3 regions of the Novosphingobium sp. NBM11 genome follow, and region 3 is predicted to be linked to each of the others. Evidence: predicted binding sites of a transcription regulator. Region 3 holds the regulator's gene; each other region holds the start of a gene.

Region 1 (9,613 bases), 3.9 Mb from region 3:
CGGCGCCGCTTCCTGGGCTCGACGTCGTCAGAACCAACAGGATAGTAGTCGTGGAGACTGACGATGATGGCCGATGCCAGATGTTCTCTTTCGTTTGACATAAGCGCATAATCGCATACTCCTATCTAAACTTCACCGATATCAATGATTTACTGGCATTCTTAGCATCGGGAATTTGGATACTCCGGACGCCATGCGGTTACGCCTGCCGTCGTTTTCGGGCTCTGGAATAGTGCAAATTCCAAGAATCGGCGACGTTTGGCCTCGGTCTGCGTCGGTGATTGAAGTTTCCATTTTCATGAGATATATATAGCAGGACAATTGAACATTCTCAAGGGATCTCATCTCATGACGCCTCCCGCTTCAGCCGGTACTCAGCGTCGTCGCAGCCGCGCAACGAACTTCACCGGCGAACCAACCTCTGCCGCGTCGACGCGTGTCCGGCGCCCCGAACCCGGATCAAGTGAGGATCTCGTAGCGGCTTTCGTGCTGCGTAGCGGCAGGGCCCTCGCGCGCATCGCCGAGCGCATGCCGCGTGATCGGCTCCTGGCGGCGGTCGGCGCGTCAACGGACACGGACGTTCTCTTCAGCTCACTTCACGAGGCGGCAGCCATCGGCGCCGAGATTCTGCCCGATCGGCCCGACCCATTGACCGAAGCGCTATTGCGCGGCTCCGAAATGAAGCGGGAAATGCTCAAAGCCGAAGGCGGTGTTCTTTCCGCGCAGCAGCTCGCTGAGCACCTTGGCATCACGCCGCAGGGTCTCGGCCGTAAGCGCGAGCGCAGCCAAGTGTTCTGGCTCGATGTAGGCGACGGCTATGTCTACCCCGCGTTTCAGATCGGCAAGAATGGGCTATTGCGGGGCATCCGCGACGTGCTGGACGCCTTCACCGTCGAAGATGCCTGGATGCGAGTCAACTTCATGCTGACTGGCGACGCCAGGCTCGAAGGCCAGCGACCGATCGATCTGCTCCGCAAAGGTCAGACAGATGAGGTTGTCAGGGCGGCAGCGGCTTACGGCGAACATGGCGCCGCCTGATCCGAGACCGCTGCCGCCCGCCGATTTCGCCGCCCGCGATCTGCCCATAGAGATCATCGATAAAGGCGCTCGGCTGGTCCGCATCCATCGCACGGAACTTAGCCCGATCTTTTTCGGGTCCTCTGGCGGCAACCGCTTTGATGATCCGACACGCCAGTATGGCGTCTCCTACCTCTCACAAACGATTGAAGGCGCGTTCGCCGAAACGTGCCTTCGCTCTATCGGCGCCCGTTTCGTTGCACTGAGCTTTCTTGAGGCCCGATCATTCTGCGAGATCGAGGTCACATCGCCTTTGCGGGTCGTCTCGGTTCACGGCCCTGGCCTGGCTCGCATCGGTGCTACAGGCATTGTAACCAGCGGTCCGCACTCGGTTGCGCAGGAGTGGTCGCGCGCCATCCATGATCATTCGGCTGGCGCCGATGGCGTCGTTTACCGCTCCAACCACGACAACGGGGAACTCTGCGTCGCGCTGTTCGAGCGGGCGCACGACCGTCTGGCTGTGATCGCTTCCACGCCCATACTATCAAACCGCGACCGTCTCGGCGAACTGTTTGCCCGATATAAGGTCGGTCTGGGATAGCTCCCTCACCCGTGATCGGAAACGTGATCGAATCCGCGACCACCTTGACTCTTCCAATCGAAAAGTAGAACAAATAGCGAACATGCTTGTCAACCCGCCCTTGGAGGTCAGGAACGAACTTGCGGCCCGAGCCCGCCATAGAATCCTTGCGCGCGCAGATCGAGAAGATCGAAGGCAAAAGCCGGCGCGTCAAATCGGTGCTTCCCTTTGGAATTGCCGAGGTGGATTCACGACTCCCCGGCGAAGGCCTGGCGCTCGGCGCGCTGCACGAGATCGCGGGCGGCGGTAACGGCGCGATCGACGGTGCCGCCGCCGCGCTCTTTGCCGCCGGAATTGCTGCGCGCACCAAGGGCAAGGTGCTGTGGTGCGTCACCCGTCCCGACCTCTTCGCACCGGCGTTGGCCCAAGCCGGCCTCCCGCCAGATCGCGTGATCTATGTTGAGGCCGGGGACGACAAGACCGTCCTGGCCTGTGTCGAGGAAGGCCTGCGTCATGGCGGACTCGGCGCCGTCGTCGCAGAAATCGGCCGCCTGTCGATGACCGCCTCGCGTCGCCTTCAACTCGCCGCCGAGGGCACCGGTGCAATCGGCCTGGCGCTACGCCGCTGGCGGCGACAAACGGAGGCCACGGACTTCGGCCAGCCAACCGCCGCCATGACCCGCTGGCGGGTCTCGGCCCTGCCTTCACCCACTTTGCCCGTTCCGGGAGTCGGCCGACACCGCTGGCTTGTCGAGCTGATCCGCGCTCGCGCGGGCGAGAGTGCTGATTTCGAATTGGAGGCGTGCGATGACACGGGTCGTCTCGCTCTTCCTGCCCACATGGTCGACAGATCGCGTGCGCAGGACGGCCGGCGACGCGGCGCCTCCGGCTGAGGCGCCGCTCGTCCTGATCGGCCATGACGGGAGAAGGCGGGTGGTGGTCGCGGCCGATGGCGCGGCCCAGTCCGCCGGCCTGCGCGTGGGGATGCCGGCGACCAGGGCCCAGGTCCTCGTCCCGGGCCTCCTCGTTCAGGACGCCGCTCCCACGGCCGACGCCGAGGCGCTCGACCGCCTCGCGCTCTGGGTCCTGCAACGCTACGCCCCGATCGTCGCCGCCTGCCTGCCTGACGGCATCGTCATCGACACGACCGGCGCCGATCATCTGCACGGCGGCGAACACGCCATGCTGTCGGGCATGGTCGACCGCCTAGCGGGCTCGGGGATCGTCGCCCGCGCCGCCGTCGCCGACACCTGGGGCGCGGCGCACGCCCTCGCGCGATACGCCGGCCGGTCGCCCCTGATCTCCCCGCCGAGAGCCGTCGAAGCCGCGATCGCGCCGCTGCCGATCGCGGCGCTCCGGCTGCCGCCGGCCCTGGTCCACAATCTGCGGACGCTGGGCTTCGACCGCATTGGCGATCTAGTCGCGCAGCCGCGCGCCCCGCTCACGCTTCGCTTCGGACCCGAGCTAGGCCGCCGGATCGACCAGGCGCTCGGCCTCGCGCCCGAACTCATCGACCCGATCCGGCCGGACGACCTGATCGAGGTCCGCCGCAGCTTTCCTGAACCGATCGGCGCGGCCGAGACCATCGCCCGCTATATCGGCAAGCTGGTGGTCCAGCTCTGCGCGGCGCTCGAAGAACGCGGCCTCGGCGCGCGGCGCCTCGACCTGCTCTGCCATCGCGTCGACAACATCATGCAGGCGGTCCGCGTCGGCACGGCCTTGCCGGTGCGCGACGTCAAGCGCCTGACCCGGCTTCTGTGCGACAAGATCGAGACCATCGAACCCGGCTTCGGTATCGAAATCCTGACGCTCACAGCGACAATCGCCGAACCGATCGACGGCAAGCAGACCATCACCTCCCTTATCGACGACACCGTGCCGGACGTCTCCGATCTCGTCGATACGCTCGCCAACCGGGTTGGCGGCAGTCGCATCTATCGCGCCGCGCCGGTCGCCAGCGACGTCCCCGAGCGCTCCGTCTGTCGCGTGCCCGCCATGTCGCCCGAGACCGGGGCGACATGGTCCGGCGACTGGCCGCGACCGCCGCGTCTGCTCGATCGTCCCGAATTGATCGAGATCGTCGCGCTGCTGCCCGATCATCCTCCGGTGTCCTTCACCTGGCGCGGTGTCCGGCGACGCGTGAAGCGCGCCGACGGCCCCGAGCGCTTGTTCGGAGAATGGTGGAAGCGCGACGCCGAACTGGTCGCCGTGCGGGACTATTTCCGGATCGAGGATGACGCCGGCGAACGCTACTGGATCTACCGCGCCGGCGATGGTGAGGATGCGGCCACTGGATCGCACCGCTGGTTCCTGCATGGGGTGTTCGGATGAACGGCCCCCGCTATGCCGAACTCCAGGTCACCTCCCATTTCAGCTTCCTGCGGGGCGCGAGCGGCTGCGACGAGCTGTTCGCCACCGCAGCCCTGCTCGGCATCGAGGCGCTGGCCATCGTCGACCGCAACTCGCTGGCCGGCATCGTCCGCGCCCATGAGGCGGCAAAGACGACGGGCGTACGCCTCGTCGTCGGCTGCCGTCTCGACCTCGCCGACGGCATGTCGGTGCTGGTCTATCCGACCGACCGACCAGCCTATTCGCGGCTCTGCCGTCTGCTGTCGCTCGGCAAGAAGCGCGGCGGCAAGGCGAAATGTCATCTCGAATGGGCTGATCTCGTCGCCTATCGCGAGGGCCTACTTGCCGTTCTCTTGCCGGACCACGCCGACGACGGATGCGGCCTGCGCCTGCGGCGGTTGCGCGAGGCCTTTGGCGACCGGGCCTATATGGCACTGTCGCTGCGCCGCCGGCCGAACGACCAGCTCCGTCTGCACGAACTGTCCAACCTCGCGACCCGGATGCGGGTGCCGACCATCGTCACCAACGACGTGCTGTTCCACGCGCCCGACCGCCGCATCCTTCAGGACGTCGTCACCTGTATCCGTCACAACGTCACCATCGATGCGCTGGGCGAACGGCGTGAGCGGCACGCCGATCGCTACCTCAAACCGCCGGAGGAGATGCACCGGCTGTTCGGCCGCTATCCCGAGGCCCTGGCCCGCACGTTGCAGATCGCGGAGCGTTGCCGCTTCTCGCTCGACGAGCTGGCCTACCAATACCCCGAGGAACGCGACGACCCGGCGCTGACGCCACAAGAGACGCTGGCCAAGCTGACCTGGGAAGGTGCCGCAGAACGCTACCCCGAGGGCCTGCCGGACAGCGTCCGCGCCGCGCTCGAGCACGAGCTGAGGCTTATCGAGAAGCTGCAATACGCCCCTTATTTCCTGACGGTGAACAGCATCGTGCGGTTCGCGCGCTCCAAGGACATCCTGTGCCAGGGCCGCGGCTCGGCCGCGAATTCGGCCGTCTGCTATGTGCTCGGCATCACCTCGATCGATCCCGGCCGTAACGACCTCCTGTTCGAGCGCTTTGTCAGCGAGGAGCGGCGCGAACCGCCCGACATCGACGTCGACTTCGAACATGAGCGGCGCGAGATCGTTATGCAGTGGGTCTTCGAGACCTATGGCCGCGACCATGCCGCGCTCTGCTCGACCGTCATCCGCTACCGCTCAAAGGGTGCGCTGCGTGACGTCGGCAAGGCGCTCGGCCTCACCGAGGACCTGATCAAGACCCTGTCCTCGCAGGTCTGGGGCTGGTCGGAGGAAGGCGTCGAGCCCAAGCACGTCGAAGAGCTGAACCTCAACCTCGGCGATCGCCGGCTTCGCCTCGCTCTCGATCTCGCCCGCCAGCTCATGGGCGCGCCACGCCATCTCTCCCAGCATCCCGGCGGCTTCGTGCTGACCCATGACCGACTCGATGAGCTGGTGCCGATCGAACCCGCCGCCATGGTCGATCGCCAGGTTATCGAGTGGGACAAGGACGACATCGATGCGCTGAAATTCATGAAGGTCGACGTCTTGGCCTTGGGCATGCTGACCTGCATGAAGCGCGGCCTCGACCTCCTGGCCGACCACAAGGGGGTCCAACTCGATCTTGCGACCATCCCGGCTGAGGACCCGCGCACCTATGCGATGATCAGGAAGGCGGACACCCTCGGCACCTTCCAGATCGAGTCCCGCGCGCAGATGTCGATGTTGCCGCGCCTCAGGCCGCGGACCTTTTACGATCTCGTCGTGCAGGTCGCCATCGTCCGGCCCGGCCCAATCCAGGGCGACATGGTGCATCCCTATCTGCGCCGCCGCGAGGGGCTGGAGCCGGTCCACTATCCCAAGCCCGAACTGGAGAAGGTGCTCGGCAAGACGCTCGGCGTCCCGCTGTTTCAGGAACAGGCGATGCGCGTCGCGATCGAATGCGCCGGCTTCACGCCCGGCGAGGCCGACATGCTGCGCAAGTCGATGGCGACCTTCAAGTTCACCGGCGGCGTCTCCCACTTCCGGGACAAGCTCATCAACGGCATGGTCGACAACGGCTATGAACCGGAGTTCGCCGAACACACCTTCAAGCAGCTCGAAGGCTTCGGCAGTTACGGGTTTCCGGAAAGCCACGCAGCCTCTTTTGCGCTAATCGCCTACGCCTCGGCGTGGCTCAAATGCTGGCACCCCGACATCTTCTGCGCGGCGCTGCTCAATTCCCAGCCGATGGGCTTCTATGCCCCCGCTCAAATCGTGCGCGACGCCCAGGACCATCACGTCGAGGTCCGGCCGGTCTGCATCAACGCCTCGCGCTGGGACTGCACCTTGGAGCCGACCGGCGACGATGGCCGCTTCGCGGTCCGTCTCGGCCTGCGCATGGTCAAGGGGCTGGCGAACGCCAACGCCGCCGCCATCGTCAGCGCGCGGGCTGATACGCCCTTTGCCTCGATCGACGATCTATGGCGCCGCGCCGGCGTGCCGGTCGCCGCCCTGGTGCAAATCGCCGAGGGCGACGGCTTCCGCCCGTCACTCAGCATGGCGCGGCGTGAGGCGCTCTGGGCAATAAAAGCGCTACGCGATGAACCCTTGCCCCTCTTCGCGGCCGCCACCGCCCATGAACAGCAGCTCGTGCCCGAGATCAGCGAGGCCGCCGTCAGCCTTCGGCCCATGACGGCAGGCTCGGAGGTGGTGGAGGACTACGGCCATATCGGGCTGTCGCTGCGCAGCCACCCGGTCGCCTTCCTGCGCGACGATCTGCGCCGACGGCGAATCTTCACCTGTCAGCAGGCGATGGATGCCCGCGACGGCCGTTGGCTGGAGGCCGCCGGCATCGTGCTGGTCCGGCAGCGGCCCGGCAGCGCGAAGGGCGTGATGTTCATAACCCTCGAAGACGAAACCGGCATCGCCAACCTCGTCGTCTGGCCGCAGGTCTTCGAGAAGAACCGCCGTATCATCCTGTCGGCCGGAATGTTCGCCGTGCGCGGACGCATCCAGCGCGAGGGCGAAGTCGTGCATCTGGTCGCGCAGCGCCTCACCGATCTCTCGGCCGACCTGGCCAGCGTCGGTGATCGGGATGCGGCCTTTCCGCTGCCGCACGGACGCGGCGATGAATTCCATCACGGCTCGCCGACGCCCGATCCGCGTGGACTGGCGCCAAAGGGCCTGCGCACGCGCGACATCTACATTCCCGACCTCCACATCGACTCGATCAAAGTGAAGACACGGGATTTCCGGTAGAACGCGTCATCCAACCTGCTCCACTTGCAGCGTGCCGGCCGCCAACGGACGGATCAGTGATTGAGCCGGAACCGAGGGGTCAAGCCAATCGGCCCAGGCGTCGCGTTCGAGGATGACGATCTGCCGATCATGGTAGGGCGCGATGTCGGGTCCGGGCTCCATCGTGAGCATGGTGAAGGCCTCGCCGACATCCTTCGTGGCGCGCCAGATGCCGGCGATGCAGATGATCGGCTGGCCGCGCTTGGTGAACAGCCACTTGTCCTTCCGCTTCTTTCCCTTCTCGGCGGGGTCCGTGAACTCGTAGAAGCCATCAGCCACGATCAGGCAGCGGTTCGAGGTGAATTCGCGGTCGTCAGAGCGGAAATTGTAGACCGGGCGCTTGTTCTGGCCTGGCCAGCTCCATCGCCGCTGCAGCATGTCGCCGTCACCCCGAACGCCCTCGACCGTTCGGACGATCGGACCCATGTCGGTGATCTTGATGTCCTCACGCGCTTCAATGTTCGGCGTGCCTTCGCCGAAGCGGATCTTGATCTTGAGGTCGGCGAAGTCCTCAACGATCGACGCCACGTCCACCATAAGTCGGTAGTCATTGCACATGTGTCCTCCGCTTCGACCGCTCTTGTCCGGCCGCTGTGTTCTGGCTATGTTCACAGATCATGAGCGCGACGGTATTCGATTCCGAAGCATCCCTCAGCGAACGCCGGGTAATCATAAGGCGCGACGGCGGCGATGTTGAGATGGTGGAGCTGCCGTGGGGACTTCAGCCCCGCGAGAATGGCGGGCGGCCGTTCACCGTCACCCGGGCGGAGAGTCGGACTTTCCGAGCCATCGCTGCCTCATCCCTGCGTCCGAATTCCGCCATCGCAGCCGGGGTAAGCACTACAGTTTCTCGCTGACGAGTGGCGACTGGTTCTATTTCGCGGGCATCTGGCGGCCGGTGACGCAGGATTGGCCGGAGGCCTATGCGATCCTGACGACCACGGCGAACGACGATGTCGCGCTCTATCATGATCGGCAGATGGCCGTCCTACGACGCGATCAGCGCTTGGCCTGGCTCGATCTCACCACGCGGGAAGAGGACTTGCTGAAGCCGCTGCCGGCAGGGGCTTTCGCCGTTTCGCGGCTGCGGGAAAAATCGGCGCAAGCCACCTTTGCAATCTGAACGATCAGCTTTTCGAAGCGGCCGAAGGGGGAAAGCCTTCCCCTGCGTCCGAGCCCTCGGTCTCGGCCGACCCCTTCTGCGGGGCGGCTGCCCCGCAACGCCCCGCTGAGAGTGAGAGAGTGGACCGGTTTTCCGTGACGGGTGGAAGGTTGGAGAAGAGGTCTCCGACGCCCGTCATGGAGATTGATCCCATGAACATGCAAGTCCTCGACGCTCGCCGCGACTCGAACGGCGGTTACAAGGTCGATGTCAGCCGGGGGGAGCGGATCGGCCGCGTCTCTTCGGAGTGGTTCTCGCGTCCGGCCGACGAGCGCTACCTCTCCCTGTCGGAGCTGGCCCATACGGTTCGTGACCGTACCGAACGCAGCCGGACGCGGGTGGTGGAGAGCGCGCTCATCCACGTCGAGGCGAACCGCAACGATTCAGAGCGGCTGGCGCTGATCCTGCCGGGCACCGATGCGGCAATCGCGCCTACACACTGGTCCTTCGGCCAGCTCGCCAGCCTGGTCGGTGCGCCCGCCGCCTATTTGCGACAGCTCCCTGCCGCACTTGCCGCCATCAACCTGCAGTATGGCCTCACCTCCAATCGGGCCGAGCAGATCAAGACACTCGAAACCGACAACGGCCGGGTCGAGCTGCGCGCCGTCACCGGGCCGGATTATGGGCGCATCTTCGACCACGAGCTGGTCGAGGCCGTGCAGCGCATCGCCGGCAACGGCACGGGCGACACCCGCTGGAAAGTGCCGGGCGTGCTCGACTGGTCGACCGGCATCTACAATCCGCGCGTGGACATCACCAAGGATACGACGACCCTCTATGCCTCCGACCGCGACGTCTTCCTGTTCCTGGTCGACGACTTGAATCCGATCGAGGCCGGGCGCCTGCCAGACGGCTCGCCGGATTTCTACTTCCGGGGTTTCTACTGCTGGAACTCCGAGGTCGGCGCCAAGACGCTCGGCATGGCGAGCTTCTATCTCCGCGCGGTCTGCCAGAATCGGAATTTGTGGGGCGTGGAGGACTTCGAGGAGATCACCATCCGCCACAGCAAATATGCAGCCAACCGTTTCGCCCATGAGGCGGCGCCAGCGCTGGCGAACTTCGCCAATTCCTCACCCCTGCCTTTCGTCAATGGCATCAAGGCCGCCCGCGAGCGGATCGTCGCCAGGACGGACGAAGACCGCACCGACTTCCTGCGCCGACGCGGTTTCTCCAAGGCCGAGACCGGCAAGATCATCGACACAGTCCTGGCAGAGG
Region 2 (9,613 bases), 2.2 Mb from region 3:
GGCGCTGGACGGCGGGTGAGGAGGCGACGCCCGCCTGCAGGTGGCTGGTAGACATGATCGTGGCCGGCGCATCGCGATCGATCGCGTGCAGCCGTTCGCTGACCACCAGCAGCTCCGCCACGCGGCGGGCGTGGTCCTCGCGGATCGTTTCGCGGTCGATCGTTTCGTAGAAGGCGAGGCTGGCCACGGCCTGGACTGCGGCGATGCCCAGCAGCAGGACCATGGCATAGCCGACCAGCCGGTGCGACCGCAGCCGGATCATTGCCTTGCCGAAGAGCGTGCTCGCTATGATCGCCTCTCCCGCCCGGTTATGCGCGCCGGGCATGGCCAACCGCTGTCATCATGCGCCGGCCAAGTCAATTGCGGCGTGGGGCCGTTCGCGCACTCGACAAGCGCTCCGAAGCCGCGCATCCAGCGCGGGTGAGCGACCTGTCCATCCCCGAAAGCCACGACCCCCACCGGCGCGAGGGGCGCTGGGGCAGCGGTACCGGCTATCTCGTGTCCTTCGCGCTGGTGGCGCTGGTTACGTTGATCGGCGGCGTGCTGTTCGCGCGGGGGAACAGCACGGACATCGGGCTGCTCTATCTGATTCCGGTGATGTACGCGGGCACGAGGCACGGGCTGGCGACGGGCGTGGTCGTGGGCCTCGCCTCCTCGCTGGCGTACAACTTCTTCTTCATCCCGCCCACGCACACGCTGTCGGTCGATAATCCCGAGCATTTCATCACGCTGCTGATCCTGCTGGGAGTGGCGGTGGTCGGCAGCCAGCTTGCCGCACAAGTGCGGGAGCAGGCGAGGCTGGCGGAAGCGCGGGCCGATCGCAACGCCGCGCTGGCCGGCTTCGCGCGCCGGCTCACCGGGCTCAGCCGGCGCGACGATGTGTGGAGCGTGGCGGCGGAGGAGGTGGCGCGCCTGTTCGATGTGCGGACGATCGTGCTGGTGCGCGCTCCGGCCGAGTCGGGCGACCATGGCCTGGTTCTGTGCGCCTCATCGCCGCCGCAGCACCGCATCGAACTGATCGAGATGGCGGCGGCGCAGTGGTGCTTTGACAACGCCGTGCCCGCCGGTCCCGGCTCCGAAACCCTGACCGCGTCCGAATGGCTGTTCCATCCCGTGATCGGCCCGGCCGGGGCGGTGGCCGTGATGGGCGTGGGCCGCGCCGACGCGGGGGAGCCGCTGCACCCCGGCCAGGCGCTGCTGCTGCGCAGCCTGCTCGACCAGTGCGGGCTGGCGCTGTCGCGCATCGTGGCGGAGGAGGAGGCGCGCGCGCTGGGCGAGGTGCAGGAGCGCGACCGGTTGCGCGCGGCGCTGCTCTCGTCGGTCAGCCACGATCTGCGCACTCCGTTGACCACCGTGCTCGCCACCCTGCGCGCGATGCGCGCGGCGGTGCCCGAACAGGAAGCGCAGCTTGCCGCCGCGCGGACCGAGGCGGAGCGGCTGAATCGCTTTGTTGCCAATCTGCTCGACATGGTGCGGATCGAGACCGGCGCGCTGGACCGGATGGTGCAGCTGGTCGATCTGGCCGAGGCCGCGGGCAGCGCGATCGAGGACTTGCGGCCGGTGCTGGGCGCGCGTCGGATCGCGGTGGCCATGCCCGATGACCTGCCGCTGGCGCTGCTCGATCCGCAGCTTTTCCATCACTGCCTCATCAATCTGATCGATAACGCGGCCAAGCATGGCGGGCCGGATGGCACGATCACGGTGGCGGCGGAGACGGCTGCGGATGGCGGCCTTGTGCTTTCCGTGCAGGATAGCGGCCCCGGCCTGCCGCCGGGCGAGGAGCAGCGCGTGTTCGCCATGTTCACGCGGCTGGAAGGGTCTGATCGCACCGGCGGATCGGGACTGGGGCTGGCGATCGTGAAAGGGTTTGCCGAAGCGATGGGTCTGATGGTGCGCGCGGGCAACCGTGCCGACGGGCAGGGCGCGCGCTTCGCCTTGCATATTCCCCCGCATCTCGTGCGCGCGCCCGGGGCGCCGGAGGAGGAGATGGCATGACCGATCCCGTCCCGCTGCTGATCGTGGAGGACGATGCGCCGATCCGCGCGCTGCTCGTCTCGGCTCTGGCCGCGGCCGGTTACCAGCCGTTCGAGGCCGCAACCGCGCGCGAGGCGCTGGCCGCGCTGGCCGAGGTCGGGCCGCAGGCGGTCCTGCTCGATCTGGGCCTGCCGGATCGCGACGGGCTGGAACTGGTGCCGCTGTTGCGCGGCGCGGGGGCGGCGGTGGTGATACTCTCCGCGCGCGATGCCACGGCGGAGAAGGTGGCGGCGCTCGATCTGGGCGCGGACGATTACGTGACCAAGCCGTTCGATCTCGACGAGGTGCTGGCCCGCCTGCGCACCGCGCTGCGCCATCGCGCCGCGCCCGGCGCGGTCACCGGCAACGTGCGCGCGGGCGGGGTGGAGATCGACCTGCTGGCGCGGATCGTGCGCCGGGACGGCCACGAAGTGCACCTTGCCCCGCGCGAATATGCGATGCTGGCCGAACTGGCGGTCCATGCCGGCAAGGTGGTGACGCACGCGCATCTGCTGCGCACGGTCTGGGGGCCGGGGCATGAGGAGGATGTGGAATACCTGCGCGTGGCCGCGCGGGGCATCCGCCGCAAGCTGGAAGACGGCGCATCGGGCGCGCCCTCGCTCATCCGCAACGAACCGGGCGTGGGCTACCGGCTGGTCGTCTGACCGGCGTTCGCGCGTTAGTCCTCGGGCGCGCGTCAGTCCTCGGGCAGCGGTTCTTCCGGCAAGGTCCGGGGCTGCGGGGGGATCGCGCCGATGATTTCGGCGATCTCGATCACGGCGGACACGGCGATCGCTTCCTCGCGGCTCAGGCCGTCGAAATCCGGCAGGAACGCGCGGCAGGCGGTGAGCAGCGCGCCCTGCGCGTCTTCCAGTTCCAGCCGGTATTCCGCCAGCGTCGTGCAGCCGTCGATATCGGACCAGCGCAGCCCGCTGGGCGCCGGGCGTTCGTGATAGGCCCACAGCGCATCGATGGCGCGGTCCATCGCGCCGCGCACCTGATCGGCCACCGCATCGCCCGAGGCGCGGGCTTTCAGCTTCTGTCGGTAGCGCCGCTGGCGCTCGGCGTTGGTCATGGCCATGCGCGCAGAGTAACCACGCGCGGCGCGTTTGCGCAAGGATGTTACGTAACTTTGTTCGCGCTTCGGTTTCGCCGGGCCGGTTTCACGGGATTGATATGAGTCAAAGCAATTCGGCCTTGTCGCCTTAGGGTCCGAATCTGTCGGGAAGGTAGCAACACCCAGATCCGGGAGAGCAGGACAATGACCATGGCGAGTGCGGAAGTGCGGCGGCGGCCGCCCATCCCCGGCACCACCCTTTTCGATGGCGGCATGGCGCGGCGCGGCTTCGCGCTGAATGCAATGTGCTATTCGTTCAACGACGCTGCCAACCGCGAGGCGTTCCGCGCCGACGAGGACGGCTATTGCCGCAAGTTCGCGCTGACGCCCGAACAGCGCAAGGCGGTTGCGGACCGCGATGTGCTGGCGATGATCGAAGCCGGCGGCAACGTCTATTATCTGGCCAAGCTGGCCGGCATCTTCGGCCTCAACGTGCAGGATCTCGGCTCGCTCCAGACCGGCATGAGCCTTGACGATTTCAAGGCGCACCTCGTGGCGCAACGCGCCAAGATCGCGCCCGACATGGTCGTTTCCACCGGTATGGAGAACGCGTGATGGCGGACATCGTCGGCGGCTATTTCACCAGCCACGTGCCGGGCATCGGCGGCGCGATCGTGCGCGGAGATCAGCAACAGCCCTACTGGAAACCGTTTTTCGATGGCTACCCCCCGATCCGCGCCTGGCTTGCCGAAGCCCAGCCGGACGTGGCCGTGGTGTTCTACAACGATCACGGGCTGAACTTCTTCCTCGACAAGATGCCCACGTTCGCGGTCGGCGCGGCGGCGTCCTACGACAACGCCGACGAAGGCTGGGGCCTGCCGGTGTACAAGAGCTTCACCGGCCACCCCGAGCTGAGCTGGCACATCATCGAGGAACTCGTCGCGTCCGAGTTCGATATCACCACCTGCCAGAAGATGCTGGTCGACCATGCGTTGTCGATCCCCTTCGAGCTGGTCTATCCCGATGCGCCGGCCTGGCCGATCCGGCTGGTGCCGATCGCCATCAATACCGTGCAGTATCCGCTGCCATCACCGAAACGCTGCCTGGCGCTGGGCCGCGCGGTGGCCAAGGCGCTGCGTTCGTGGACAGGGGCGGAGCGGGTGCTGGTGGTGGGCACGGGCGGCCTTTCGCACCAGCTCGACGGCCCGCGCGCCGGGTTCATGAACCCCGACTACGATCGCTTCTGCCTCGACCATCTCGCGGCCGATCCCGATGCGCTGACGCGCCATTCGGCCGAGGACGTGGCCGAACTGGCCGGGACGCAGGGGGTGGAGATTCTCAACTGGATCGCCGCGCGGGGTGCCCTGGGCGATGGCCCGCTGAGCGAGGTCACCCGGAACTACCACATTCCGATCAGCAATACCGCCGCCGCCAGCCTGGTGCTGGAGCCGGCCTGAGGCGGTCGAGGGTTCGTTTGGTGTGGTTGCCCGCTTCGGGGCATCGCCATCATCTGCACCACGCGGGTCGTGATGTTTCGCCGCCGCTCCCTGCTCCTCGTGGCTGGGGGCGGCGGTTTCAGGCGCGCAAGGCGCTTCGGTCTGTCCGGTTGTGACGCCGCGCACACCATACCCGGCGAATCGGTGCGAAAAGAGCCTTCTGGCCTAGCGGTCCGATGGCACCTTGGTGCGATCGTTGCGCGTCTGGGTCATCGCGGAAGCAAAGCTCTCCGCGAAATGCCGCGTGAAATTGTCCTGGGCTTTCAACGAGATGGCCCGGGTGTGGTGGTTTGCCTGCTCTCCCCCACCAAACAGATGGGTGGCTGGCGCCCTGCAATGGTGGTCTGTGTCCGTCACGGTCTTGCAGATCCCCGCCGATCCGCTTCAGTGCTGCGGCCGGCCTTGCTCGTTTCATGGTTTCTTATCCGTTACCGGCCGTAACATCCAAAATGAAATTTGAATTGTACCGACACGACACGGTTAGCACTTTCGTAAAGCGCTATGGCATGGGCCTGGTCCCCTGTCCGTGACAGCGGACACGCTCTCCTCATCAACCGTTTTCCTTGGCCCCTTGCCCTTCCGCGATACCCTTCCCAGATAGCGCGCTTCTCCCCAAGAGCCGTCTTGCGCTCTGTGAACAAATCTGGAACACGGGTGCCCATGTCGCTCAGCAAGATTTCCGTCCGTGGCGCCCGTGAACACAACCTCAAGGGTATCGATGTCGATCTCCCGCGGGACAGCCTGATCGTCATCACCGGGCTTTCCGGCTCGGGCAAATCCTCGCTGGCGTTCGATACGATCTATGCCGAAGGGCAGCGCCGCTACGTTGAATCGCTGTCGGCCTATGCCCGCCAGTTTCTCGAGATGATGCAGAAGCCGGATGTCGAGCACATCGACGGCCTCAGCCCCGCGATCTCGATCGAGCAGAAGACCACCAGCCGCAACCCGCGCTCGACCGTGGCGACGGTCACCGAGATCTACGACTACATGCGCCTGCTGTGGGCGCGCGTGGGCGTGCCCTATTCTCCGGCCACCGGCCTGCCGATCAGCGCGCAGACGGTCAGCCAGATGGTCGATCGCGTGATGGCCCTGCCCGAAGGCACGCGCGCCTATCTGCTGGCGCCGGTGGTGCGTGGCCGCAAGGGAGAATACCGCAAGGAACTGCTGGAATGGCAGAAGGCGGGCTACACCCGTGTCCGCATCGACGGCGAGCTCTACGCGATCGAGGAAGCCCCCGCGCTCGACAAGAAGTACAAGCACGATATCGAGGTGGTGGTCGATCGCATCGCCGTGCGGGATGGCATCCAGACCCGGCTGGCCGACAGCTTCGAACAGGCGCTCAAGCTGGCCGAGGGGCTGGCCTATATCGATCTGGCGGATGGCGTGGTGCCGGGGCGCGAGGAGGAGGCGCAGGCCAAGGGCAAGAATCTGAAAGGCGCGGGCCTGCCGCCCAACCGCATCGTGTTCAGCGAAAAGTTCGCCTGCCCGGTCAGCGGCTTCACCATCGAATCGATCGAGCCGCGCCTGTTCTCGTTCAACGCCCCGCAGGGCGCGTGCCCGGCCTGCGATGGCCTGGGCGAGAAGCTGCTGTTCGATCCGCAACTGGTCGTGCCCAACGAGGCGCTGAGCCTCAAGCAGGGCGCGGTCGTGCCCTGGGCCAAGTCCAATCCGCCGTCGCCCTATTACATGCAGGTGCTGTCCAGCCTCGCCGCGCATTTCGGGTTCAGCCTGGAAACGCCGTGGGAGAAGCTGCCCGGCGAGGTGCGGCTGGTGATCCTCTATGGCACCGGCGGCAAGGCCGTGCCGCTGACCTTCGTCGATGGCAAGAAGAGCTACACCGTCACCAAGGCGTTCGAAGGGGTGATCGGCAATCTCAACCGCCGCATGCTCCAGACCGAAAGCGCGTGGATGCGCGAGGAACTGGGCAAGTTCCAGACCGCGCAGCCGTGCGAGACCTGCGGCGGGGCGCGCCTCAAGCCCGAGGCGCTGGCGGTGAAGATCGCGAGCGAGGACATCTCGATGTCCACCCGCCGTTCGGTGGCCGACGCGCTGGCGTGGTTCTCCACGCTGGAGGAGAAACTGACCGACCAGCAGCGCCAGATCGCCAAGGCGATCCTCAAGGAAATCAATGAGCGGCTGGGCTTCCTCAACAACGTCGGCCTCGATTACCTCAATCTCGATCGCACGTCGGGCACGCTGTCGGGCGGGGAAAGCCAGCGCATCCGCTTGGCCAGCCAGATCGGTTCGGGCCTTTCGGGCGTGCTCTATGTGCTCGACGAACCCTCGATCGGGCTGCACCAGCGCGACAACGACCGCCTGCTCGAAACGCTCAAGCGCCTGCGCGACCTTGGCAACACGGTGATCGTGGTGGAGCATGACGAGGACGCGATCCGCACGGCCGACTGGGTCGTCGATCTCGGCCCCGGCGCGGGCGTCCATGGCGGCGAGATCGTGGCGCAGGGCACGCTCAAGGACATTCTCAAGAGCAAGGCCAGCCTCACCGGCCAGTACCTGACGGGCGCGCGCCGTATCGACGTGCCGGCGCACCGCCGCAAGGGCAACGGGCTGGACCTGGTGGTGGAGGGCGCGCGGGCCAACAACCTGCGCAACGTCACCGCGCGCATTCCGCTCGGCACGTTCACCTGCATCACCGGGGTTTCCGGCTCGGGCAAGTCGTCGCTGACGATCGACACGCTGCAGGCAGGCGCCGCGCGCGTGCTCAATGGCGCGCGGGTGATCGCCGGGCCGCACGACGCCATCAAGGGGCTCGAAGCCTGCGACAAGGTGATCGAGATCGACCAGTCGCCGATTGGCCGCACGCCGCGGTCAAACCCCGCCACTTATACCGGCGCGTTCACCCTGATCCGCGACTGGTTCGCCGGGCTCCCGGAATCCGAGGCGCGCGGCTACAAGGCCGGGCGCTTCAGCTTCAACGTGAAGGGCGGCCGGTGCGAATCCTGCCAGGGCGATGGCCTGATCAAGATCGAGATGCACTTCCTGCCCGACGTGTACGTGACGTGCGAGGAATGCGGCGGCAAGCGCTACAACCGCGAAACGCTGGAAGTGAAGTTCAAGGGGCACTCGATCGCCGACGTGCTCGACATGACGATCGAGGACGCCGAGGAATTCTTCAAGGCGGTGCCGCCGATCCGCGACCGGATGCACATGCTGAACGAAGTGGGGCTCGGCTACGTCAAGGTCGGCCAGCAGGCAACAACGCTCTCGGGCGGCGAGGCGCAGCGCGTGAAATTGGCCAAGGAACTGTCGCGCCGCTCCACCGGGCAGACGCTCTACATCCTCGACGAACCGACCACCGGCCTCCACTTCGAGGACGTGCGCAAGCTGCTGGAAGTGCTGCACCGGCTGGTCGAACAGGGCAACAGCGTGGTCGTGATCGAACACAACCTGGACGTGATCAAGACCGCCGACTGGATCATCGACATGGGGCCGGAAGGTGGCGTGCGCGGCGGCGAGATCGTGGCCGAAGGCACACCGGAAGACGTGGCGAAGAATCCGCGCAGCTTCACCGGGCAATATCTGGGGCCGCTGCTGGCGCGCCACGGCTGACGGACGCGGGCGAGGGAAGCGGGCGGCGGGCTTGACTCCGGGCCGTTCCCACCGCCAAATCGGCGCCCAGGGCAGCAAGATCCTGATCGGGGAAGATGGTGGCAGGCGAAGGCGGCGCGCAGGGAATCGTGCCGTACGGGGGATCTGTCATGCCGGTTGCGATCGCATTGCCCATTTCCGAGGCCGAACGGACAGAGGCTCGCTCTCGATCCGGTGGCGCGTGCGTACGATGCGGTTGCACCATCGCCTGTTTTTGCCGCGCGGGCGGGGAAGAGGCTTCGCCCGCGTTCCTGCTTTGCCCGGACTGCATGGCAATCATCGAGCGGGGCGGCGTGCCGGCGGAAACGATCGCGCGGTTGCGTGACGTGCCGGTTGCGATCCAGGCAGGCCTGGATCGCTCCCCGCTGCTGTTCACCGTCGAGGAGCAGATTCCGGACATCGTCTTTCCGGGCGGGGCGAGGATGACGGGTACCTATTGTCCGATCACCGTCGATGCCCGGCCATTGCTGTCGTTCCGGCCGCAGCCGGTGCCCGGCGGACCGATCGTGATGAGCCTGGTGTTGGGCGCCGTGGACGAGGAACCGGATCTGATCGTGAAGGACAGCGAATGGCGACCGGCATCGGATGCGTGGCACTTCGAGCGGCGGGGCAACCGTTACCGCTTCAGCCATCGCAGCGGCACCGCGTTACTTGCCTTCGCGCACCGGACCGCCGATGAAATCGCGATCGAGGCCATGCGTGGTGTGTTCGGCAACACCATACTGGAGATCGGGGAGCGCGGAACGCTGCTGAACAATGTGGCCGTAACGATTCCGTCAGTCCGGTCGCAACTGGTCGGGGTGCATTTGTAGGGCGCGCCGCACGCGCGCTTCAACCGATCTCGTCGTTGACCACCATCAGCGCCAGTTCGGTGCGGTTCTCGATGTTCAGCTTCTGATATATGGCATGGAGATAGACCTTCACGGTCCCCTCGCCGATGTTCAGCTGCTGCCCTATTTCCCGGTTCCGCATGCCCTTGGCCACGAGCCTGGTAATGTCGCGCTCGCGCGCGTTGAGCTTGGCGAAAGGGTTGACGACGGGCTTGAGCGACAAATCGAGCGCGCGTTGCAGGAAGGCCGGGGCGATTGCCTTTTCGCCGGCATGGACCCGTTCCAGCACCTGGACCAGCTCGCTTTCCGCGCCATCCTTGGACACGATGCCCTGCACGCCCGCCCGCATGACGGCCATGAGCTGCCGATCGGTGATCTCGGCGGTGAGCAGCACGACCGGACGTTCGTCGCCTTTTTCGCGCAGCGCTTCCAATGCCGCCACGCCATTCAGGCCGGGCATGTTGATGTCCAGCAGCACCACGGCGGGATTGTGCTGCTCGATCGCGGCCAGCGCTTCCTCCCCGCTGGCGGCGGTAGCGACTACCTGGAAGGGCGTGCCGCGCAAAACCGCTTCCACGCCGGCGCGGATGAAGCCGTGATCGTCAGCCACA
Region 3 (9,613 bases):
CGCTATGGCACCTCGCTCGCCAGCGCGAGCGAGGCTGCCGAGGGCGAATGGCGCTGGGCGCATGATCGCGATGCCTTGCGCGATGAAGTCGCGCGCGAACAGATCGCCGAAAAGGCGGAAGCAGCCGCCGCCCGCACCCGCTTCGCCGCCCGGATGGCCGGGCTGACGTGGGACCGCTTGCGTGCCGAAACGCCGCTGGCAGGCTGGAGCGCGGCCGATACGGGGCTGCCGCCCGCGTTCGTGGCCGGCGCGCGCCGGGCGCTGCTGCTGGCCTGCGCCGAACTCTCCGCACTGGCGCCGAAGCCGCGCAAGCCCGCCGCCCGCGCGATCTTCAAGCGCTGCGTGGCGTGGTTCAACCATGCGATCACCGCATCGGCGGCATGATCGGCACGGCGGAGCGCGACGGACATCCGCGCCGCTCTCGCCGAGATGGCCCGGCTTGCCGGGCAGAAGCGGCTGCTGGAGGAAATCGACGGCTGGCGCGACTGGTAGGGTTGGACGGCCACCCTGTCGTCATTGCGAGGGGCGCAGCCCCGCGGCAATCCCGGGCAGCACGCGCGGCTCTGGATTGCTTCGCTTCCGCTCGCAATGACGAACGGACCACGCGGCACTGATCGGCCCCTAACCCCCTGTCCTAAGCCGCGATCCTCTGGCATGACCACGGCATGACAGCCTGCTTTTCCTTTTGTCGCGGCGCGGTCTTTACCGGCCCGTGCCCACCCCGTGTTCCTTCGCCATGGACCGTGTCAACTTTGTCAACTTCGCAAGATTGCTCCGCATGAGCGGGCTTACGCATCTCGATTCACAAGGCCATGCGCGCATGGTCGATGTCGGCGGCAAGGCGGAAACGGCGCGCGTCGCCATCGCGCAGGGCCGCATCCGCATGACGCCGGCCACGCTTGCCGCCATCCGCGAGGGCGATGCGCCAAAGGGCGACGTTCTGGCGGCAGCGCGGATCGGCGGGATCATGGCGGCGAAGAAGACGGGCGAGCTCATCCCCCTGTGCCATCCGCTTGCGCTCGATGCGGTCGCAGTGGAGTTCGCCTTCGTGCCCGATGGCGTGGAGGTGACTGCCACTGCCTCGCTCACCGGCCGGACTGGCGTGGAAATGGAAGCGCTGACCGCCGTCTCGATCGCGCTGCTGACCATCTACGACATGGCCAAGGCGCTGGACAAAGGCATGGTGATCGAACAGGTCCGCCTGATCGAAAAGCGCGGCGGCAAGTCGGGCACGTGGCGCGCGGACGAAGAGCGGCAAGACCAGGCATGAAAACCCCACCGTTACCGCTGGAGGAGGCGCAGCGGCGCCTGCTCGCGCTGGCCCCCGCGCTGCCGGTGGAACGTCGCCCCGCCGCCGAATGCCTGGGCTTCCATCTTGCCCAGCCGCTCACCGCTCGGCGCAACCAGCCCGAGGCCGCGCTCTCCGCCATGGACGGATACGCCCTGCGCGCGGCCGACCTGCCCGGCCCGTGGACCGTGGCGGGCGAAAGCGCCGCTGGCCATCCGTTCGATGGCACGGTCGCGCCCGGACAGGCGGTGCGGATCAGCACCGGCGCCGTGGTTCCCGACGGCGCGGACATGGTGCTGATCCAGGAAGACGCCACGCGCGAGGACGACAGCCTGCACCTGACGGGCGAACCGCCCGTGCCCCGTGACAAGCACATCCGTCCGCGTGGCATGGATTTCAGCCTCGATGCCCCCTTGCTGCCGGCAGGGCAACACATGGGCGCGGCGCAGATCGCGCTCGCCGTTGCCGCCGGGCACCATTACCTTGCCGTGCGCCGGCCGGTGAAACTGGCCGTCATCGATTGCGGCGATGAACTGGTCGCCCCCGGCACCCCGCTCGCGCCGCACCAGATTCCCGCCAGCAACGGCCCGATGCTGGCGGCGCTGGCGGCTGCCTGCCAGGTCGTGACCGATCGCATCGGGCCGATCCCCGACCGGCTCGACGACCTGGCCGCCGCGCTGGACCGCGTGCGCGATGCCGATGTGGTGGTTACCAGCGGCGGCGCTTCGGTGGGCGATCACGATCTGGTCCGCCCGGCAATCGAGGCCACCGGCGCGACGCTCGATTTCTGGCGGGTCGCGATCAAGCCGGGCAAGCCACTGATGGTGGCGCAACGCGGCAGACAGGTGATCCTGGGCCTGCCCGGCAATCCCGCCGCCGCCTTCGTGACCGGCTACCTGTTCCTGCTGCCGCTCCTCCGGGCCGCGCTGGGTGCGGCGGAAACGCTGCCGCGCCTGATTCCGGCTCGCCTCGCGCAGGATATGCCGGCGGGCGGCGGACGTACCGAATTCCTGCGCGCCCGCTGGGACGGTGCCAGCGTGACGCTCGATCCCCTGCAGGATTCCGGTGCGCTGTCGTCGCTCGCGCGCAGCAACGCGCTGGTCCGGCGCGAAGCCCGCGCGCCATTGACGCCAGCGGGAACGGATGTTCCGGTCTATTTGCTGGAAAATGGCGGAATTGCTTGACGGGTGCGTTTTAGTTGCTTATTCGTTCCGCATTCGTTCACTATGGAGTGACGCGCAATGCTGACGCGCAAGCAGCACGAACTGCTGACTTTCATCCAGCTCCGGCTTGAGGAGTCCGGCATTTCCCCCTCGTTCGAGGAAATGAAGGAAGCTCTCGATCTCAAATCGAAATCGGGCGTCCACCGGCTGATTTCAGCGCTGGAGGAACGCGGCTTCATCCGTCGGCTACCCAACCGCGCCCGCGCTCTGGAAGTGCTGCGCCAGCCGGACAGCGCAACCACCAAGGCCGCGTCGCGCACGGCTCCCGCCAACGATGTGGTCGTGCCGCTGCGCAGCCCGCCGAAGACCGCACCGGCGCCGGCCAACGACGTCATCGAAGTGCCGCTGCACGGCCGCATCGCCGCCGGTGCCCCGATCGAGGCGCTGGAAGGCTCCAGCGTACTGCCGGTGCCCGCAGCCCTGCTGGGCGCGGGTGAGCATTACGCGCTGGAAGTGTCCGGGGATTCGATGGTCGATGCCGGGATTTTCGATGGCGATTTCGCGCTGGTCCGCCGCACGGACATCGCCCGCGATGGCGAAATCGTGGTGGCGCTGATCCGGGGCGAGGAAGCGACGCTCAAGTACCTGCGCCGCGAAAAGGGCATGATCCGGCTCGATCCGGCCAACGCAGCCTACGATCCGCAATACTACCGTCCCGATGAAGTGCAGGTGCAGGGAAAGCTGGCGGGGCTGCTGCGCCGCTATCACTGATCCGTTGAAGCGGGCGACGGGGCGGCTTCCGGCCGGCGCGTCGCCCGCCAGCGATACCAGCCGTGGTGCCCCTGCGTCTCGGCCACGGTGCGCACGGTGCCAGCGGCAAGATCGATGGCGAGCCCGCCGGTCCGTGCCAGCAAGGCCCGGTCCGCTTTCAGCATCCTGGGCAGGCAGGTGCGTGGTAAGCGGCGATCTGCGATGACAATGTCGGCCGCTGCGCAGGCCCGTTTCAACTCCCCGATCTCCACCAGATTCTGCCCGCGCGCCATCAGCACCGCGAACGAACGCCCGCCCCGCTTCAGCGCGATCCGGCAGAAGTCGGCGTTGCAGACCGCAGCGGGCCAGGTGTCGAGCGGGCGGACGTTCCCCTCCATCCCGGCCATTTCCAGCAGGTTTTCGCGGGTATAGTCCCCGCGCGTCTGGCGCAGCACCAGCAGTTCCGGCCCTTCTCCGGTCACGCCCACGTGACGGCCATCGCCCGATACCAGGATGTCGGGCGGGCGCATGGTGGCAAAGACCAGCGCGGCCACCGCTGCCGGAACAAGCCCCCACAGGCGCACCGGTCCGGTCCACAGCGCCAGCCACAGCCCGCCGGTAACGAACAGCGCGAACACCCCGGGCGGCATCGACGGCATCAACGTCACCGCGCCGGGCTGCCCCGCCGTCACGTGCGCCAGCCACAGCAGGAGTTCGAGCGACTTGCCCGTCAGCCACCACGCCGGCCCGCCTGCCCCCACCACGTCCAGCACCAGCGCCAGCGCGATCAGCGGCATGGTCACGAACGTGGTGAGCGGAATGGCCACGACGTTGGCCGCCGCGCCGTAGATGCCGGCGCGGTGGAAATGGAACAGCCCGATCGGCATCAGCGCCAGTTCGATCACGAGTCCCGTCGCGAGCAGCATCACGAGATGCCGCCCCAGGCGAAGCAGTACCCCTTCCTCGCGCGCGGCCAGGAAGCGCTTGGCCGGCGCGGAACCGTGGAACGCGATGATCGCGATCACCGAGGCGAAGCTCATCTGGAAGCTCGGCCCGAACACGGCCTCGGGCCAGAACACCATGACGAAGAACGCCGCCACCGCCAGCATCCGCAGCGACAGCGGATCGCGCCCCAGCGCCAGCGCCGCCAGCACCAGCAAGGCGCCGATGCACGATCGCACCGTCGGCACTTCCGATCCCGTCAGCAGGGTATAGGCAATGCCCGCCAGCGCCCCCGCCGCCGCCGCGACGATCGGCAGGCGCACGCGCAGCGCCACGAAGGGAAACAAGGCGAACAGGCGCACGGTCAGGACATAGACCGCCGCGATCACCGCACTGACATGCAGGCCGCTGATCGAAAGCAGATGCGTCAGCCCGGCATCGCGCATCGCGTCCTCGTCGGTCGGCGCGATGCTGCCCCGATCGCCGCTTGCCAGTGCGGCCGCGATCGAACCGGGCGATCCGGCGAGACGGGCGCGAATGTGATCGGCCAGGTGTTGCTGCCAGCGGCGCAGCAGCCCTCCCCCGTCAGGCGGGGCCAGCACATCGACCGGCCCGACCACGCTGCCGGTCGCGGCAAGGCCCTGGAACCACGCGGCCCGGGCGAAGTCGTATCCGCCCGGCAGCATCGGCGGAGCGGGCGGCATCAGGCGCGCCCGCAGCCGCACCGTGGCGCCTTCGGCAAGACCGGGCCTGTCCTCTTCCAGCGGCAGGTTCACGCGCACCCGCATCGCACCGGGTACGCCTTCGATCCGCGCGTCGACGAGGAGGCGCACCCGCCCCCGCGCACTTTCCTCCTGCCGGTCAAGAATGCGCCCCTCCACCCAGCCGAAGGTCGGATGGCCCACCCCCGACTTTCCGACGAGCGCGGACTTGCTCCACACCGTCACGCAACCTGCCGCCACCATGAGCGGCAGAGAAAGCGCGGCAAGCCGAACGTAGTCCAGCGAACCCTCGCGCGGGATCGCCAGGGCCAGCGCCGCCACCGCCGCACAGGCGGCGAGAAGCGCCATCCACTGCCATGGCCCGTCCAGTTCCAGCCAGCTTGCGATTCCCGTCAGGAACGCGACCGCAAGCCATGGCGCACGCTCGAATGGGCGGGCGGCGAGGAATGCGTTGCTCGACGGAAGTATGCTGGACAAGCGCCGATAATTGGCCCAATGCCGCGCCGGTTCCACCGGCAGATTCACCGCCGGTTCAGCCTCAGTTTCGACTGCGGCCATGGACGCCATGGAATGCAATAGGAAGGACCGCGCGGCCGATGGCAAGCGCCACTGAAACCGTTTCCGCACAATCGGCCGCCAGAGCCGGCCAGGAACGCTCCGGCGTTGTTACGCGCTTTGCTCCCTCGCCGACCGGGTTCCTGCATATCGGCGGCGCCAGGACCGCGCTTTTCAACTGGTTGTTCGCCCGCCACCACGGCGGCACGTACCTGCTGCGGATCGAGGACACCGATCGCGCCCGCTCCACCGACGCGGCGATCGACGCGATCTTCGACGGGCTGGAATGGCTGGGCCTTACCGGTGACGAACCGGCCGTGTTCCAGTTCGCCCGCTCGGAACGGCACGCCGAAGTGGCGCATGCGCTGCTCGCGGCCGGCCATGCCTATCGCTGCTACCTGACGCAGGAAGAGCTGGCCGCGCGCCGCGCCAAGGCGCAGGAAGAACGCCGCCCGTTCCGCATCGACAGCGAATGGCGCGACGCCGATCCCGCGACCTGGCCTGCGGGCCAGCCCTATGTCGTCCGGATCAAGGCCCCACGCGAAGGACAGACGGTCATCACCGACCTGGTGCAGGGCGAAATCACGGTCAGCAACAGCGAGATCGACGATTTCATCCTGCTGCGCTCGGACGGAACGCCGACCTACATGCTCGCGGTCGTGGTCGACGATCACGACATGGGCGTGACGCACGTTATCCGGGGCGACGATCACATCAACAACGCCTTCCGCCAGCTCGTGATCATTCGCGGTATGCACGCGATCGAGGGCGGCTGGCCGGACCCGGCCTATGCCCACATTCCGCTGATCCACGGCGCGGACGGGGCCAAGCTTTCCAAGCGGCACGGCGCGCTGGGCGTGGACGCCTATCGCGACGAGATGGGGCTGCTGCCCGAAGCGGTGTTCAACTATCTGCTGCGCCTTGGCTGGGGCCATGGCGACGAGGAGATCATCTCCCGCGATCAGGCGGTCGAATGGTTCGATATCGGCCATGTCGGCAAGGGCGCATCGCGGTTCGATTTCAAGAAGCTGCTCAATCTCAACGGCCACTACCTGCGCGAAGCCGATGATGCGCGGCTGGCGGGTCTGGTCGCTTCCCGGCTCAAGCCGTTGGCCCCCGCGTTCGACGACGCGCGGGACATGGCGCTGCTGGAGCAGGCGATGCCCGTGCTCAAGGTACGCGCGGCCGATCTCAACGAACTGGCGCAGGGCGCCGTGTTCCTGTTCTCGCAGCGTCCGCTGCCGCTCGACGCGAAAGCGCAGAGCCTGCTGACGGACGATGCACGCACCATTCTCGCAGCGATCATCTCCAGGATCGATGCGGAATGCGACTGGACAACCTCCACGCTGGAGGCCAGTCTCAAGGCCATGGCAGAGGAGCTGGGAGTAGGACTGGGCAAGCTTGCCCAGCCGTTACGCGCAGCGTTGACGGGTCAGACAACCTCGCCGGGCATATTCGACGTGCTGGTCTTGCTGGGCAAGGAGGAAGCGCTTGCGCGACTCCGGGACCAATCCGCATGAACCAGTTCGTTTTCTAATCTCCTTGCCGTATCTCCCACGGCACAACCCAGATCAGGAGGGCTTAGCGTGAGCGAAAACCAGGCTACTTTGAGCGCGGACGGCAAGACTGTCGAAATGCCGGTCCGCAGCGGCACCATCGGGCCGGATGTGGTCGATATCCGCAAGCTCTACGGGCAAACCGGCCTGTTCACCTACGATCCCGGCTTCACCTCCACCGCGAGCTGCGATTCCGCGATCACCTATATCGATGGCGATGAAGGCGTGCTGCTGCACCGCGGCTATCCCATCGGCCAGCTTGCCGAACACTCCTCGTTCATGGAAGTCAGCTACCTGCTGCTGAATGGCGAACTGCCGAACCAGGATGAACTTGCCGAGTTCACCCGCACGATCAGCCGCCACACCATGGTGCATGAACAGCTCAGCACGTTCTATCGCGGCTTCCGTCGCGATGCGCACCCCATGGCGATCATGTGCGGCGTGGTCGGCGCGCTTTCGGCATTCTACCATGACTCCACCGACATCGCCGATCCGCAGCACCGCAAGATCAGCTCGCACCGCCTGATCGCCAAGATGCCGACGATCGCGGCCATGGCCTACAAGTATTCGGTCGGCCAGCCGTTCCTCTATCCGAAGAACGAACTGTCCTACACCGGCAACTTCCTGCGCATGACCTTCGGCGTGCCCGCCGAGGAATACGAAGTCGTGCCCGAAGTGGAACGGGCGATGGACCGCATCTTCATCCTCCATGCCGATCACGAACAGAACGCCTCCACCTCGACCGTGCGCCTTGCCGGATCGTCGGGCGCTAACCCGTTCGCGTGCATGGCGGCGGGCATCGCCTGCCTGTGGGGGCCGGCGCATGGCGGCGCGAACGAAGCCGCGCTGAACATGCTCAAGGAAATCGGCACGCCCGACAAGATCCCGCACTACATCGAGCGCGCCAAGGACAAGAACGATCCGTTCCGCCTGATGGGCTTCGGCCACCGCGTGTACAAGAACTACGATCCGCGCGCGACCGTGATGCAGCAGACGGTGCGCGAGGTGTTCTCGGCGCTGAAGGTGAACGATCCGCTGTTCGAAACCGCGCTTCGCCTCGAAGAGATCGCGCTCAGCGATCCCTACTTCATCGAGAAGAAGCTGTTCCCGAACGTGGACTTCTATTCGGGCATCATCCTGTCAGCGATCGGCTTCCCGACCACGATGTTCACCGTGCTGTTCGCTCTGGCCCGCACCGTGGGCTGGGTGGCGCAGTGGAACGAAATGATCTCCGACCCCGGCCAGAAGATCGGTCGTCCGCGCCAGCTCTACACCGGGCCGACGCAGCGCGACTACATCCCGCTGAACCAGCGCTAAGCTTCGGGAGCGGCGGCGATGCTCAGAATAATCCTGCGGATTTTCGGCATCGCCGCCGTCCTGATGGGCGGGCTGTGGATGGGCCAGGGGAACCGGCCTCATCTTGTGGCCCGCCTCCAGCTTCATGCTGGATCAACGCGAATGGGTATGGAAAGGCGCGCTGCTCGCCCTGCTGGGCGTCGGCGCCCTATGGCGAGCCTCGCGCAGGCGGGGTTAGACCCCTTTCAGATTTCCGACACGCCCATTTCGGTGTTCGTATCGGCCGGCAGTTCCAGCACGAACCGCGCGCCCTGCCCCGGCGTCGCCTCCACCGACAGGTCTCCCCCCATCGCGCGCGCCAATCGCCGCGAGATATAGAGGCCAAGCCCGGTTCCGCCGTCGCCCGATCGGCCCAGCCGTTCGAACTTGGCGAACAGCCGGTCCACCTGCTCCTGCGTCAACCCCTGCCCTTCGTCGGCAACGCACAGCCACGCGCGCACGCCATCAGTCCAGCAGGTCAGCGTGACGGTGGAACTGCCCGGCGTGTAGCGGATGGCGTTGTTCAACAGGTTTATCAGGATCTGAAGCACGCGCCGGAACTCACCGATCGCGGGGGTCCGCGCCTCTTCCGCGGGCGTCGCCAGCCTTATCGCGCGCTCCTGCGCCCGCACCGACAGGATACCCGCCGCGCGCCGCGCGCAATCGGCCAGATCGATCCGATCGGGCGCAGGTTTGAAACCCTCCGCCTCCACGGCTTCCAGATCAGCCAGATCCTCGATCAGCCCCAGCAGATGGCGGCCCGCCTCGGCGATATCCCCGGCATAGGTGCTGTATTCGTCCGACAGCGGCCCGGCGAGGCGCGTGCGGATCGTTTCGGCGTTGGCGATGATGCGGTTGATCGGCTGCCGCAGCGCCGGCGCCAGTTCGCGGCCGATGATGCCGTTCCAGCTCGCCGCGTCCGGTGCCTGGGGTGAAGGCGCTACGCTTTCATGCGGTACGATGCCGATCCCGTCCGGCACCAGCAGCAGTTCGAAGCCGGCATCCCCCATCGGGAAGAGCCGCGCGCGCCAGGGCCGGACCGATCCGTCGATTCCCACCGCCGCATCGTCCAGCAGGCGCCAGTGCAGCGCGCTCTGGTGATGCTCCAACTCCGCCAGATTCACGAACTCGGTCCAGCGCCGGCCGATTCCTTCGCGCATGGCTGCAGCCATGCCGGCAAGGTCGGCGGCCATGGCGTCGACCGAGACCACGCGCTGTTCGGCATCCAGCAGCACTTGCGCTTCCGCGATCTGCCGGACCAGCGCCGCCGCTCCGGGCGCGTCCGCGCCGCCGTCCTCCACG

Evidence for each region. Region 3 encodes LexA, which represses DNA repair genes until DNA is damaged. Its sites were predicted from a motif close to GTTCCNCNCTTGTTCT; they were not measured.
Region 1: a site for LexA is predicted at 1,685-1,700, ahead of F1640_RS00060 (ImuA family protein). Genes of this name have one in related genera too.
Region 2: a site for LexA is predicted at 5,201-5,216, ahead of uvrA (excinuclease ABC subunit UvrA). Genes of this name have one in related genera too.

What each region holds. Positions count from the first base shown of each region.
Region 1 covers NZ_VUOG01000001.1:8,960-18,572, forward strand. Annotated here, with positions in the region: gene F1640_RS00045 (hypothetical protein) at 1-101, opposite strand, end outside; gene F1640_RS00050 (Rv2175c family DNA-binding protein) at 349-1,038, shown strand; gene F1640_RS00055 (RES family NAD+ phosphorylase) at 1,025-1,618, shown strand; gene F1640_RS00060 (ImuA family protein) at 1,738-2,490, shown strand; gene F1640_RS00065 (DUF6504 family protein) at 2,405-3,928, shown strand; gene F1640_RS00070 (error-prone DNA polymerase) at 3,925-7,197, shown strand; gene F1640_RS24980 (SOS response-associated peptidase family protein) at 7,204-7,515, opposite strand; fluoride riboswitch at 7,492-7,613, opposite strand; gene F1640_RS00080 (SOS response-associated peptidase family protein) at 7,949-8,359, shown strand; gene F1640_RS00085 (hypothetical protein) at 8,551-9,613, shown strand, end outside.
Region 2 covers NZ_VUOG01000001.1:1,701,978-1,711,590, reverse strand. Annotated here, with positions in the region: gene F1640_RS08150 (HAMP domain-containing sensor histidine kinase) at 1-325, opposite strand, end outside; gene F1640_RS08145 (DUF4118 domain-containing protein) at 421-1,995, shown strand; gene F1640_RS08140 (response regulator) at 1,992-2,678, shown strand; gene F1640_RS08135 (hypothetical protein) at 2,711-3,094, opposite strand; gene F1640_RS08130 (protocatechuate 4,5-dioxygenase subunit alpha) at 3,275-3,685, shown strand; gene F1640_RS08125 (class III extradiol dioxygenase family protein) at 3,685-4,527, shown strand; gene uvrA (excinuclease ABC subunit UvrA) at 5,227-8,133, shown strand; gene F1640_RS08115 (hypothetical protein) at 8,229-8,984, shown strand; gene F1640_RS08110 (response regulator transcription factor) at 9,004-9,613, opposite strand, start outside.
Region 3 covers NZ_VUOG01000001.1:3,933,344-3,942,956, reverse strand. Annotated here, with positions in the region: gene F1640_RS19070 (hypothetical protein) at 1-384, shown strand, start outside; gene moaC (cyclic pyranopterin monophosphate synthase MoaC) at 779-1,270, shown strand; gene F1640_RS19060 (molybdopterin molybdotransferase MoeA) at 1,267-2,472, shown strand; gene lexA (transcriptional repressor LexA) at 2,530-3,222, shown strand; gene F1640_RS19050 (ComEC/Rec2 family competence protein) at 3,216-5,423, opposite strand; gene gltX (glutamate--tRNA ligase) at 5,462-6,940, shown strand; gene F1640_RS19040 (citrate synthase) at 7,007-8,293, shown strand; gene F1640_RS19035 (HAMP domain-containing sensor histidine kinase) at 8,518-9,613, opposite strand, start outside.